DNA from 3 places in the Bacillus xiamenensis genome. Region 3 is predicted to be linked to each of the others. Evidence: riboswitches for the same ligand, from Rfam matches in the RefSeq annotation. Region 3 holds a riboswitch; each other region holds the start of a gene.
What was found. A riboswitch is a leader RNA that binds a small molecule or an ion and turns the genes downstream of it on or off. The one in region 3 is predicted to bind thiamine pyrophosphate.
Positions count from the first base shown of each region.

Region 1: it holds a riboswitch for thiamine pyrophosphate, as region 3 does, so the genes downstream of both, thiT (energy-coupled thiamine transporter ThiT) here and tenA (thiaminase II) in region 3, are expected to answer to the same signal.
Region 2: it holds a riboswitch for thiamine pyrophosphate, as region 3 does, so the genes downstream of both, tenA (thiaminase II) here and tenA (thiaminase II) in region 3, are expected to answer to the same signal.

Region 1 covers NZ_CP017786.1:2,623,215-2,627,715, forward strand. The annotation lists gene rodA (rod shape-determining protein RodA) at 1-407, opposite strand, end outside; gene BK049_RS13285 (DUF1232 domain-containing protein) at 422-1,060, opposite strand; gene BK049_RS13290 (GNAT family N-acetyltransferase) at 1,218-1,772, shown strand; gene BK049_RS19020 (hypothetical protein) at 1,732-1,920, opposite strand; gene thiT (energy-coupled thiamine transporter ThiT) at 2,013-2,588, opposite strand; TPP riboswitch at 2,686-2,788, opposite strand; rRNA gene BK049_RS13300 (16S ribosomal RNA) at 3,225-4,501, shown strand, end outside.
Region 2 covers NZ_CP017786.1:479,354-483,854, forward strand. The annotation lists gene BK049_RS02405 (thiazole synthase) at 1-166, opposite strand, end outside; gene thiS (sulfur carrier protein ThiS) at 171-374, opposite strand; gene thiO (glycine oxidase ThiO) at 371-1,483, opposite strand; gene tenI (thiazole tautomerase TenI) at 1,467-2,084, opposite strand; gene tenA (thiaminase II) at 2,059-2,769, opposite strand; TPP riboswitch at 2,848-2,957, opposite strand; gene BK049_RS02430 (monovalent cation:proton antiporter family protein) at 3,011-4,501, opposite strand, start outside.
Region 3 covers NZ_CP017786.1:1,792,322-1,796,822, forward strand. The annotation lists gene BK049_RS09065 (type 1 glutamine amidotransferase domain-containing protein) at 1-491, shown strand, start outside; gene BK049_RS09070 (hypothetical protein) at 634-1,758, shown strand; TPP riboswitch at 1,815-1,918, shown strand; gene tenA (thiaminase II) at 2,006-2,692, shown strand; gene BK049_RS09080 (ECF transporter S component) at 2,689-3,288, shown strand; gene BK049_RS09085 (ABC transporter ATP-binding protein) at 3,263-4,501, shown strand, end outside.

The DNA of each region.
Region 1 (4,501 bases), 830 kb from region 3:
TCCTTAAATGTAAAGCGCTCATGTTTGTATCGATTTAAAACAGCCGCTAACAGGAGAATGACAAAAATTTTCATAAATTCTGATGGCTGAATTTTAATGGAGCCAAAACTGATCCACCTTTGGGAGCCATTTTGATTCGTTCCAAAAAAATGTACGAGAATGATGAGGAAGAGACCACCTGCAAATAGTCGAAAAGATAAACGCTCAAGCAGCTCGTAATCAAAGTAAGCAACTGCCGCCATGAGGCCAAAACCGACGATATACCAGAAAATTTGTCTTTTGACGAAATAAAACATATCTTGCGTTTCATACTGTCCCGATCCGCTATACACAGCCAGCAGGCTGATCACAAAGAAACAAATGACAGTGAATAATAATACGAAGTCAATGCCGTTCTGTTTTTTCATGTCTCCGTCACCTGCTATGACCTATTTGTCAGCTGGTTTAATACGACCTGCACTGCTGCAGCGTCATCAATATAGCCGATCGGAAAAATATAATCTGGTATTAAATCAACGGGCATAATGAAATAAAGAAGGGCGCCTCCCATCAACATCAATTCACGAGAAGTACCCCGGCCGCTCATGAAAGAGTTGTACATGCTTTTCAATTGATCAAGAAATGGCCCAACGCCGCTTATTGAGTCCATCTTTTTTTCAAACTTTGCTGAGATCGTTTCTTTTCCCTCGACTGATTGACTGTAGGTCTCGTATGCATTTAGCTTCTGTTTCAATTTCTCCTCGCTGAATGTACCGTCATAGACATCATGATCTTTCAGTGTTCTTTCGATCTCTTCTACCGCTTGAATGAACGTATCACCGTGAACTTTCTCATTTTTAATGGGAAATCCAGCAGCGGCCAATAGTCGATCTAAAGAAATGTTTAGAGCATCTGAAAGCCGCTGTAAATGGTTCAAAGTCGGTTTTCTTTTGCCATTCATTATTCTAGAAAGTGTCGCTTTATCAATGTCTGTTTGTGTGCTGAGTTCTCTTAATGAGAGAGAACGTAGTTGTAGTTGTTCCTTTAAGAGCTGCCGAAGCTCAGTTGTCTTACACTCCATCTTTTATTTCACCCTTTCATATGTATCAACTTTTTAATAGAAGAAGTCGTACCCAATATAAAGGTGTGTTGACAAATTGTCAACGAATTGAATTTTATACATTAGAAACTTATTATAATGAATATAGAATAGGAAACTGCTAGAAGGGGTGGCGTAGATGAAGGTGAGACATGCAGTACATAGTGATATTCCTAAAATCGCCGAGATTCATGTGAAAAGCTGGCAAACGACTTATCACGGCATTATTTCGCAGGCGTATTTGGATGCTTTAAATGTAGAGGAGCGGGAAGAGAGCTGGAGAAGCAGATCGCTTGAAGGCACATTTGTCGCAGAAGATGCGGACGGAGTATTTGGTTTTGCTTCCTTTGGAAAACAGCGTGATGAGCGCTATTCAATATATGATGGTGAGCTTTATGCCATCTATTTGTTGCAGCAAAAACAGAAATCAGGAGCGGGCATGGCTCTGATTGCAAAAGGTGTGGATTATTTACTAAAGAAAGGCTATCAAAATATGCTGCTTTGGGTATTTGAGCAGAATTCAGCGAAGCAATTTTATCAAAAGCTTCAACCTAGTTTTGTCGTCACCAGCCAATTCGAGCTGGCTGGTGAGAACCATGAGGAAATTGGGTATGGATGGGAGTTGTCTGTACTAAATGATCATGTACACCGAATTATATCGTCAGCTTCCAGTAATAATGAGAGAAAAAAGTAAAAAGTGTGGCGAGTAAAATATAAGAGATAAAAGGAGCAGCCTCTACTTTTCCTTTCACAGCTGCTATTTTTAATGCCTCATAGAAACTGGCCAAAAAGTAGGCAAGACTAAGAATATAGCAGCACAGCATAATGGAGTAAGAATTCATTGGCGCACCTCCAGCTTAAAATCTTCTACTATTAATAGATTCAATAGAGCAGAAAATTATGCATAAAAAAATAACCTGCTGAAAAAGCCAGGTTATTTTTGTTGAGGAAAAACCAAACGAGACGCACTAGGGATGAGTAAACAAAGAACAATACTACAAATGATAAATGAAGGAACCATATATGTGCTGTTATATAATAAAGAGTATAGCCATCCTGGCGTTCCTTTTGGTGCATTGTGAGAAAAGAAAACAACGCCAGAAATAAAGAACGTCAGCAGCCTGAAGAAACTGGCGGTAAAGACAGATAGAGTAATATAGAAGAATTGTTTCTTTCGTTTTTTATCCTGAAGGGCTTTTTTAATTGATCCTGAGAATAGCCCACTTAAACAAATCACTACAGATGCGACAAAGTAATCGAGGAATCCTTGTACAGGTGTGGCGATGATAGGACTATTCATCAGCTGTAGTCCAGCGATTAACACCCCGATGATAAACCCAGTAGACACTCCCCATCTAATAGACATGAGAATAACAGGAATCATGATCAGCGCAATTGACCCGCCGTTCGGCATTCTTAAAAAGAGACCTGATAAATAATCTAATACAAGTGCAAGAGAAGTCATGATGGCGATCTCCATCAGTCGTACTAATTGATTTGATTTCTGCATAAAAAAATCCCCTTTTCACGAATTGTGCAAGGAGAGACCATGTCAGGATGAGTATGTGATTCATAGAAAAACATATCGGCTTGGATACAGTGCATGTATGCAAGTGATTCCACATTCCTACTTCAGTATTAACTGACAGGTTCAAAGGGTCAGAACAACGAATTGTTCACTCTCAGCACAAAGCTCCCCCTGCGGTTATTTAGTTTCAATCTATTATAAATATACTAAAGACCTACAGGATCAACAATAGTGAATTACTGAGAGAACCACTTTTTATATCTATATATAGAAAGAAATGAGGAAAAATAAATTATTTAGAGAAAATACTTGTTTCTTATTTCAAAAGGTGTTATATTTGTATTCGCCGCTGAAACAGCGCGGTTGAGAAATAACATTCGAGAAAAAAGTTATTGACTTCATCTTGATAGAATGTTATATTAATAAAGTCGCCTCTGAGCGATAACGAAAATGATCTTTGAAAACTAAACAAGACAAAACGTACCTGTTAATTCGAGTTTTAATAAAAAAATCCTATGAAACATCATAGGTAGTCAGTCAAACTGACGAGGCAGGAAATGATCACATGCTAAGTTCGCTACATCGTGTAGCAACGCATGTGTGATATGCATCCTGCATACCTCGGAGAGTTTGATCCTGGCTCAGGACGAACGCTGGCGGCGTGCCTAATACATGCAAGTCGAGCGGACAGAAGGGAGCTTGCTCCCGGATGTTAGCGGCGGACGGGTGAGTAACACGTGGGTAACCTGCCTGTAAGACTGGGATAACTCCGGGAAACCGGAGCTAATACCGGATAGTTCCTTGAACCGCATGGTTCAAGGATGAAAGACGGTTTCGGCTGTCACTTACAGATGGACCCGCGGCGCATTAGCTAGTTGGTGAGGTAACGGCTCACCAAGGCGACGATGCGTAGCCGACCTGAGAGGGTGATCGGCCACACTGGGACTGAGACACGGCCCAGACTCCTACGGGAGGCAGCAGTAGGGAATCTTCCGCAATGGACGAAAGTCTGACGGAGCAACGCCGCGTGAGTGATGAAGGTTTTCGGATCGTAAAGCTCTGTTGTTAGGGAAGAACAAGTGCAAGAGTAACTGCTTGCACCATGACGGTACCTAACCAGAAAGCCACGGCTAACTACGTGCCAGCAGCCGCGGTAATACGTAGGTGGCAAGCGTTGTCCGGAATTATTGGGCGTAAAGGGCTCGCAGGCGGTTTCTTAAGTCTGATGTGAAAGCCCCCGGCTCAACCGGGGAGGGTCATTGGAAACTGGGAAACTTGAGTGCAGAAGAGGAGAGTGGAATTCCACGTGTAGCGGTGAAATGCGTAGAGATGTGGAGGAACACCAGTGGCGAAGGCGACTCTCTGGTCTGTAACTGACGCTGAGGAGCGAAAGCGTGGGGAGCGAACAGGATTAGATACCCTGGTAGTCCACGCCGTAAACGATGAGTGCTAAGTGTTAGGGGGTTTCCGCCCCTTAGTGCTGCAGCTAACGCATTAAGCACTCCGCCTGGGGAGTACGGTCGCAAGACTGAAACTCAAAGGAATTGACGGGGGCCCGCACAAGCGGTGGAGCATGTGGTTTAATTCGAAGCAACGCGAAGAACCTTACCAGGTCTTGACATCCTCTGACAACCCTAGAGATAGGGCTTTCCCTTCGGGGACAGAGTGACAGGTGGTGCATGGTTGTCGTCAGCTCGTGTCGTGAGATGTTGGGTTAAGTCCCGCAACGAGCGCAACCCTTGATCTTAGTTGCCAGCATTCAGTTGGGCACTCTAAGGTGACTGCCGGTGACAAACCGGAGGAAGGTGGGGATGACGTCAAATCATCATGCCCCTTATGACCTGGGCTACACACGTGCTACAATGGACAGAACAAAGGGCTGCGAGACCGCAAGG
Region 2 (4,501 bases), 1.3 Mb from region 3:
AGAAATTGGGCTGTGATGGTTCAAATATGTTCATTCTTCGTACAGCAAAGGTCAAAATTTCAGCTTCTGATACGTTGACCGCTTCTTTTTGAACCTCAAATGATGGATACTTTCCTGTACCAAGTAATAGTCTTGATGTGAATGTTTTTCCGCCAATGTGTAGCATTGTGTCATCCTCCTCCTACAAAATGAACGATTTCAATCGTATCATTTGGTTGAATTTCTACTTGTTGAAAGGCTTCTTTATCTATAATTTCTTGGTTCTTTTCGACGATCACCACACGGTTTTCAAGCTGATAGGCTGATAGCAGATCAAAGATCGTTCCATTTTCTTTATCAAAGTCAACGATTCTACCATTCAATTGAATTTTCATACGAACAATGCCTCCTTTCGGCCAATACGAAACGCATGAAGCCATTCTTCATTGACAGGCTCGCCTACTATCAGATCGCGAATGATTTCACCGGTAATGGGCGCAAGTAAAATGCCATTTCGGTAATGTCCAGCCGCAAAAAGAATACGCTCATCTTCTGGGTGTCTTCCGATATAGGGATGCCGGTCGCTTGTCGCTGGACGAAGACCTGCCCAGCATTGATCAATTGGCATCTCCTGAATGGATGGCATTAGCTGAGACGCTTTTTTGATAACAGTTTCAATGCCGCCAAGTGTCGGAATCGCCTGCCAGTCATTCGGCTTCATCGTTGCACCAATGATCAGCTTGCCGCTATCTCTTTGAACGATATAACAATGATCATGATAAATGGTGTGTGCAAGTGCTGGACCGTTATTCCACACAGACACGCATTCTCCTTTTACTGGATAGAGAGAATGCGAGAATCCCATTTCCTCAAAAAAACGGCCAGACCATACACCACTTGCTACAGTCAGATGATCACATGTGAATGTGCCTCCAGCTGTTCTAACAGTCAATGCTTCTTTGCCCGTCTTCACTTCGATAACAGGCGTAAACTCCTTCACATCTGCCCCGTACCGAACAGCCGCCTGCCATAATGCCCTGCATACCGCATACGGTTCCACATGCACATCATCTTCAATCAAGCCTGCTCCTATGATGTCATCTGTGATTTGAGGGATGCGTTTTTTTACGCTGCTTGCTTCAAGCCATTCAAATGTGGGCAGATGCTGCATTCGGCAAAGTGCACGCTTTTCGTGTTCTGTAAAAGCCACCTTCATAATGCCGCCCGCTGATGCCCGTATATCAATGCCCGATTCATGCTGAAGATCGACTTTTAATTTTTTATATAGAGCCTGACTTCTTCTCCCTACTTGAAAGAAAATATCCTCATCACCTTCTCCTTCAGCATGTGCACCCAGCATACCAGCGGCCGCACTCGTTGTTTGCTTTCCTACCTCATTTGCCTCAAGTAAAAGGGCTTTCTTTCCTGCTTTTGCAAGATGATAGGCGATTGACATCCCTATGATTCCACCACCAATAATCACAACGTCATAATGCTTGTTCATAAGGATTCTCCTTTCGCTTTTGAGAAAATGCTTGTGCCATCTTGCGCGGCTGAGGATGAGTAAAAATACCGGACATGACCGCTATTCCTTTTAAATCAATATGCATCAATTCTGGCAGTCGATCAGGCGTTATGCCACCAATCACGACCACCGGAATGGACAGCGCAGAAGTCAATTCTTCCACAAGCTTGATGCCTCTCGCCTTTCGTCCGGGTTTACATGCGGTAGCATATACGTGCCCAAATATGACATACTCTGCCCCGTTCTTCTCGGCTGCTTTGGCTTCTTCTATCGAATGAACAGACACCCCCGCATGCAAGTGAGGAAATTTTTGTCTCAATTCCTTTGGCGAAAAGCTGTGGCCTGGAAGGTGCACACGGTGAATATTGGTGAGCAGTGCAACGTCGACTCGGTCATTGATGATAAGCTTCTCTTTCGGAACGCCTTCTGCAAGGAGTTGTTTCACGAGATGAACAAGCTCACTTGCTGTTTTAGACCGTTCCCGTATATGAATAAAGTCTACTTCAGGCTCAACGGCTTTTATTTGATTGATCAGCTCGCTCACAGAAAGTGAATCATTTGTCACTGCGTGGAGTTCCATTTGCACCAACCCCATCTAAGCATGCTGTTTGCCACGTTTCTTTTTCATACGCCATCTCCCAAAAATGGTACTCGTAATAGCTTGAAATCACAAAATTTTCTTTCATATTGGCCCGTACATGTTCTGGCGCTCTTTCCGCGAGTTCATCAAAGCGGTTGACCTGTTCAAACACAAGCTCTTTAAACCAATCCCCTCCGTATGTCAAAATCCACTCTTGATAAATCGGATGGTCAGGTGTTGTTTGTTTCAGCTTTTCCCCCACCTCATAATATAGCCAGTAACACGGCAGTAACGCGGCTAAAACTTCTTCAAAGCGGCCGCTTTTCACAGAACGATACATATGAGAGGTATATGCATAAGCAGTTGGAGAAGGCTTAAAGCTGGCGAGTGCTTCATCAGAGATCTGAAGCAGTTCTGTAAATTTTCTATGCAGCGATAGCTCTGCTTCATACGTGCCTTGTGCATGATACGCCATTCTGCCTGTCGTATGTAAGTCCTCACTAATGGCCGCTCCATACGACTGTACTTTTGCGAAATGAGTTAAATAATACGAATCCTGCATCACATAATAGGTGAAACGATCGAGTGAAAGTGTGCCATCTCCGATCCCTTTTACAAAAGGATGTGTAAAGCTTCCATTCCACCAAGTCGCTGCTGTCTCTTTACATTCATTTGAAAATGTCATGTTCCTCTCCTCCTGTTTTTCCATATAAAAAAACCACTTTCCGCGTGGAAAGTGGTTTGGAATTTGTAAAAAGCATAGTCAAACACCGCACCACTTCCCTACGCAGGTATGAACCTGTTCAGGTAATGAGGGTCTAAAAGTCGACACTTTTATCTCAGCCCTTTTAAAGGACTCCCCTAGTGGATCAAACTTATCATGTTGTACCTCTATCTTAATCAGGAATTGTTCATCGGTCAAGGGCTCATTGCAACTCTAACTGCGCTCTAAGTCCTGCCACATACTCCCGAGAGCCCGACACAAGCACGCGGTCACCGCTTCTAAGCGTTGTATCACCATGCGGTACTAAACTGTCTACTCCTCTAAAAATACGGACAAACACCAAATCGCCGGTAAAAGGAAATTCCCTCAGCATGACATTATGATACCGATGATTGTTCATTTGAATTTGATACAAAGAAGAATCCTCATTCGTTAACAAACGAATCGCATCAGGTGCTTCAATCAATGCCCTTAGCACCGTTTTAGATGAAAGAAAGTTAGAAAACGTATCAATGCCTGCTTCCTTTAATGTCAGCTCTGTCTCCGCTTTGTTCACACTGGCAATGACTTGTTTGGCACCTGCTTCTTTTGCAAATAAAGCAATTTCCTTATTTTTCGTTTCACTGCCTGTTGCCACAACGAGCACATCTTCTTGGCCAATCCCTGCCTGTCTCAGCGTCTCATCGTCATATTGTTCAATCGCTTCAACTTCAAAGATCGAGTCAGCAAGAAGGGCTTCTTTATTTTCTTGAAAGACATGCAAAATACGAATGTCATATTCATCCTGATGCAAATCAAGTGTCACTGGTAAGGTCAGCTGATTAGCCCCAATAAAAGTCACACGCTTTTTATGATTGGTTTCACGTTCTTGTTTAAATAGTGCCTTAAACCAAACAGGGGTGAAAATACTCGTCAACACAGCAACTAAAATAAGCGCTCCTGACATTTTATGATCAATGACACCAAGCCGCTCACCAATCGTCGCAGCTGCAATGACAAGAGATAATGTCGAGGTTAATAAAAAACCAGCGCCGACGACCTTTTTCATGTCATACCATTTTTTCAAATAAAGAATCGGGACGAGCTTACTAAGCAATAATGCCATAAACAGCAGTGGAATCATGATCAAAATGGTTGGATCTTTAAAGAGTGCCCATATATTCAGGTCCACACCGACCATCACAAAAAAGATTGGGATCAAAAATCCGTATCCAAATGAGTCCAGCTGCTGAACGATCTCTTTATTAGGCGAAAGAAGAGACACAAGCACACCAGCTAAAAATGCGCCCAGAATATTTTCAGCACCGAGTGATTCAGATAAGGCAACTAAGACTATAATGAGAGTAAAGATAGCTCTAGTCCCAATTTGCACCGTTCCTTTTGACATGGACTGAAAAATGGATTTTGTCTTAAATACTCGGCCAAATAAATAAAGAAGAATACCCGCAGCAAATAATAATAAGAGCAGCCACATGTTCCCTGTTCCATCGCCATAAATGGAGGAAAACACAGCAAGTAAAATCATCGTCACCAAATCAGCAATGACAGCCACAAGCAAAATGATTTGACCAATATTTGTCTGCATCAGCTTTTCCTCTTTTAAAGTTGGAACCACTACACCTAATGAAATCGTGGAAATAATAAGCGTCATTAAAAAGGCATTTTGGATAAAACCTGCAAGCACAAACGCATA
Region 3 (4,501 bases):
ATTCGATTCCCGACGGTGTCCCAGCGCAATATCAAGATGTGTATGAATTACTTCAAGACACAAAGGCACTAACAGATGTGAACCCAGCTGATTATGATGGGATCTTCTTTGCAGGAGGACATGGCCCAATGATCGACTTTGCGTCTAATCAACTGGTAGCCGATGCGATCTTAGCGATTTTAGACAAAAATGGCGCGGTTGGAGCAGTTTGCCACGGTGTTTCTGCCTTTGTTGATGTGAAGGGTCGTGATGGAAAGTCGTTTATCGAGGGGAAGAAAATAACTGGCTTCACGAACGAGGAAGAGGACGCTGTTCAGCTGACATCTAAGGTTCCATTTTTATTAGAAACAAAGCTTCGTGAGCAAGGTGCAGCATTTGAAAAAGGCGAAGCATTTGAGCCATTTGCTGTTGTAGATGGACAAATCATTACGGGACAAAATCCAGGATCAAGTGCAGAAACAGCACGCTTATTTGTCAAAACCATTTCATAAATCACTAAAAACCAGTCGTGACTCATCTCATGCGGCTGGTTTTTTGTTATAAAAATTTTCCAAAAAGACTAAAACAAGTATTGAAAAATGGTAAAATGATCACAGGGTAAAAAACCCAAATAAGGGAAAAGGGGATGTTCCTGTGAGAGCATTTTACGTAAAAATCACCGCTGCCTTACTATCTATTTTATTGGTAACAGGCTTATTTTCACCAGCCATAAAAGCGGAAGATACACCAAAACCAAATGGAAAAATGTCGCCGCTTACAGAAAAAGCCATTCAGCAAGTGCAAGAGTCATTTGTCAAGCAAGATAAAGGAACGGCGATTCAACAAAAGCAAGTGAAAAAATCGTTTAAAGTAGATAAGAAAAACGGGGTGAGTATTAAACGAAAAGCCGCTGCCGATGGAAAGTTGCGTACGTCTGCTGTTCGCTCGATTGATGGACTAGCCATCAATCAATCGTCTGTTTTAAACGAGGAAGATCCAGTTGATTTATGGTTTTTAAGCACATCGTCACCTCAGGCGCTTATTAGCCGGATTACTTCTCCAAATGCTGATTATTTCGTCCAATTATTTGTGGTTGATTTTGAAGCAGATCAAGCCTATCCGACGGATCTCATTCAGCCGGCAGGAAGCCTGCTTGGATTAACCAATTTACCGGCTGGTGATTACGCATTCGGTATCACCAGCGGAGGAGACTTCGGAGACGCCTACACGTTGCAGGTTAATGCGAAAAATCCACCCAATTTCACAGGTGCTGTATCCCTATCGTCAACCTTGCAATACTTTGTCGCTGAGTATGAAAATGGAGACGTCTTTGCGAACGGTGCAAAAGTGTATAACAACCAATCAAAGACGGCGGATTATCAATGGGAGCGTGTATTTTATTTCTCCTATGATGGAAAATATGAACAGAGAACCCATTCTATTTCAAGCGTGAAAGTGAAAAGCATTTCGACACCAGTGTCGTACTCAGCCCCTTATGCGAGCTCATCTGAGGCCATTCTCGTTTACTTAGATGTGGAGACATTGTTTATGTACCATCAATCTTCGTTTGCTAGCGGACAATACTACCATGATACCTTTGTGGATACACTCGGGAAGACAACGCCAAGGCGTTTAGACATTGATGATCTGACAAATTACGGTGATCATATATTGGCTGTTGATTTAAAAACAGGAAAGCCAATTGATTTCTTCAGTGTCCTGAATTTCTACTATGCTGCAGGAATCGAGAAGCTACCAACAATCAAAACATTGAATTAAGATAGGCGGTTGACATCAAATCGCCACATGTGTAGAGTAAAGATAATTAAATGACAAAAGTCCACTAGGGGAGTCATGTATGACTGAGACAAGAGAAAATCTTGGACCCTTTGAACCTGATCTAGTTTGTACTAGCGGAGGGAAGTGGAGCTGGACCTTGTCTTATTCATGATTGAATCGATAAGAAGGCCGCTCCATTTGGGGTGGCTTTTTCATTTATTCAACTGAAGAAGAGGAGGCTTTTTTTATGACATTTTCAACGCAATTAAGGCAAGAAGCAGAACCATTATTTGAAGCCATTTATCAGCATCCGTTTGTCAGAGGACTTGCAGTAGGAAAGCTGGAAAAGGAGCAGATCATTCATTACGTCAAACAAGATGCAGAATATTTAAATGCTTTTATTAAAATTTATGCGGCGGCAATCAGCCGGTGTACAGACAGAGAGGATATTCGCTTTTTCCACCAACAGATGGCGTTTGTACTCGATAGTGAGACGCATCCTCATCAAAACCTTTGCCGAGTAGCAGGTGTAGCATATGATGAGCTTCAGGGTGCTTCTTTGGCGCCAAGCGCTCACCATTATATTCATCACATGCTGCAAGTCGCTCAGGAAGGCACACTTGGAGAAATCATTGCAGTGCTGCTCCCGTGCCCTTGGACTTATTGGGAAATAGGCAAACGAATGCTCTCAGATGTGCAGCCTGACACAGCCCATCCGTTTTATGAGTGGATCACGTTTTATGGCGGGTTAACGGACTCTGTCACAGTGGAGCTTTGCAAACGACTTGATCAGTGGGCAGAAGAAGCAAGTGAGAAAGAAAAAGAGAAAATGAAACAGCACTTCATCTTAAGCTGTCAACTTGAGTATCAATTTTGGGAAATGGCCTTTACTGTGGAAGAGTGGCCAGTCCAAATGGAGGTGCATTCTTCATGACGTGGAAAATGAAAGAAGTCGTTCTTGCTGTCATTTTATCTGTAGCGTGCGGTGTCATCTATTTAGGGTGGTCGACTCTTTATTTACCGATTACAGCACTTGTTGGCCCAGCAGGGGGCAGCATCATGTTCGGAATTTGGGTCATTGCCAGTCCAATCGTTGCTTACATTATCCAAAAGCCAGGAGCTGCACTCATCGCAGAAACAGCTGCCGCCGCCGTAGAATTACTGACAGGCAGCCACTTTGGTCTTTCTGCGCTGCTGATTGGTATATGTCAAGGCTTTGGGGCAGAAATCGCCTTCGCGCTTTTTGGCTATCAGCGATATCGCATGTGGACACTCATGCTGTCTGGTGCCTTTGCAGCAGTAGGAGCGATGGTATATAGCCTGATTGCCAATGGCTTTGGTTATTACACCCCTCAAGTGCTACTCATGACACTTGTCACTCAAATCATCAGTGGCATGCTACTCGGTGGATGCTTAGCAAAGGTTGTAGTGGATGCCTTATCTAAAACTGGTGTATTGAATCAATATGCCATTATGAAAGAAAAACGAAATAAGGGTGAACAGCATGGATTCATTTCTCGCGTGCAGTAACCTTACTGTCCGTTTTTATGAACAGACGAACCCCGTGCTCCATCAAGTATCTCTTTCTATTCAAAAGGGGGAAAAGGTGCTGATTTTAGGACCAAGCGGAAGCGGAAAATCCACGCTCATTTCGGTGCTTGCTGGAATCATTCCAGAACATATGGAAGCTCATGTACAGGGAGAAGTGATGTTGCAAAGACATACAGGTGTCATGTTTCAAGACCCAGACGCCCAGTTTTGTATGCACCGAGTCAATGAAGAAATTGCGTTTAGCCTAGAGAACCGCTCTGTGCCTCGTGAAGAAATGGATGACATCATTCAACATCTCATGCAAAAGGTAAAGCTGGATGTCGCTCCAAATACAGATATTCATACATTATCTGGCGGCATGAAGCAGCGGCTGGCGCTTGCTTGTTTACTAGCGCTAGAGCCAGATGTCCTGTTCTTTGATGAACCGACTGCACAGCTTGACCCAGCAGGACGAATGGAGGTATTTCAACTGCTTCAGCAGCTTTCTGCTGATCAGGATCAAACGATGATTTTTGTGGAGCATGTGTTAGACGGTGTGATCGAGTGGATGGATCGGGTGATTTTATTAGACCATCAAGGCCGTATTATAGCAGATGGACGTCCAAAAGACGTGATGAAAGCGTTTGGGGAAGAAATGAAAGAGGCAGGAATTTGGCGTCCGAAAATATTTCCCGAGAAATGGTCCACAGTCGTACAAGATCCATTTCATCCACTAAGCCAAACACTCATGCAAACCTTTGAGGCAAGAAAAGAGCGGCATGAGAAAGTCTCATCAATAGATGGAGAGACAATCCTTCGAACCGAACACCTTCAACTAAGCTACGGGAAAAAAAGGATTATAGATGACCTGCAGCTAGACATAAAAGCAGGCGATTGGGTTGCGATCATCGGTGAAAATGGAAGCGGGAAAAGTACGTTTCTTAAACATGTCATACGTTTAGAGCCATTAAAAAAAGGCCACATTTTCTTAAAAGAAAAACATCTAAAAAAGTGGTCTGACCGATCACTATATGAAGAGGCGGGCTTTGTATTTCAAAATCCTGAACTTCAATTTATACAGGACACAGTGTTTGATGAAATCGCATTTGGTGGAAGACAGCGAAATTGGCCAGAATCAGTGGTGCAAGAAAAAACGAATCAGCTATTAGTAGAGTTCGGCTTAGAGAAGCATGCAAACGCGCATCCATTCACC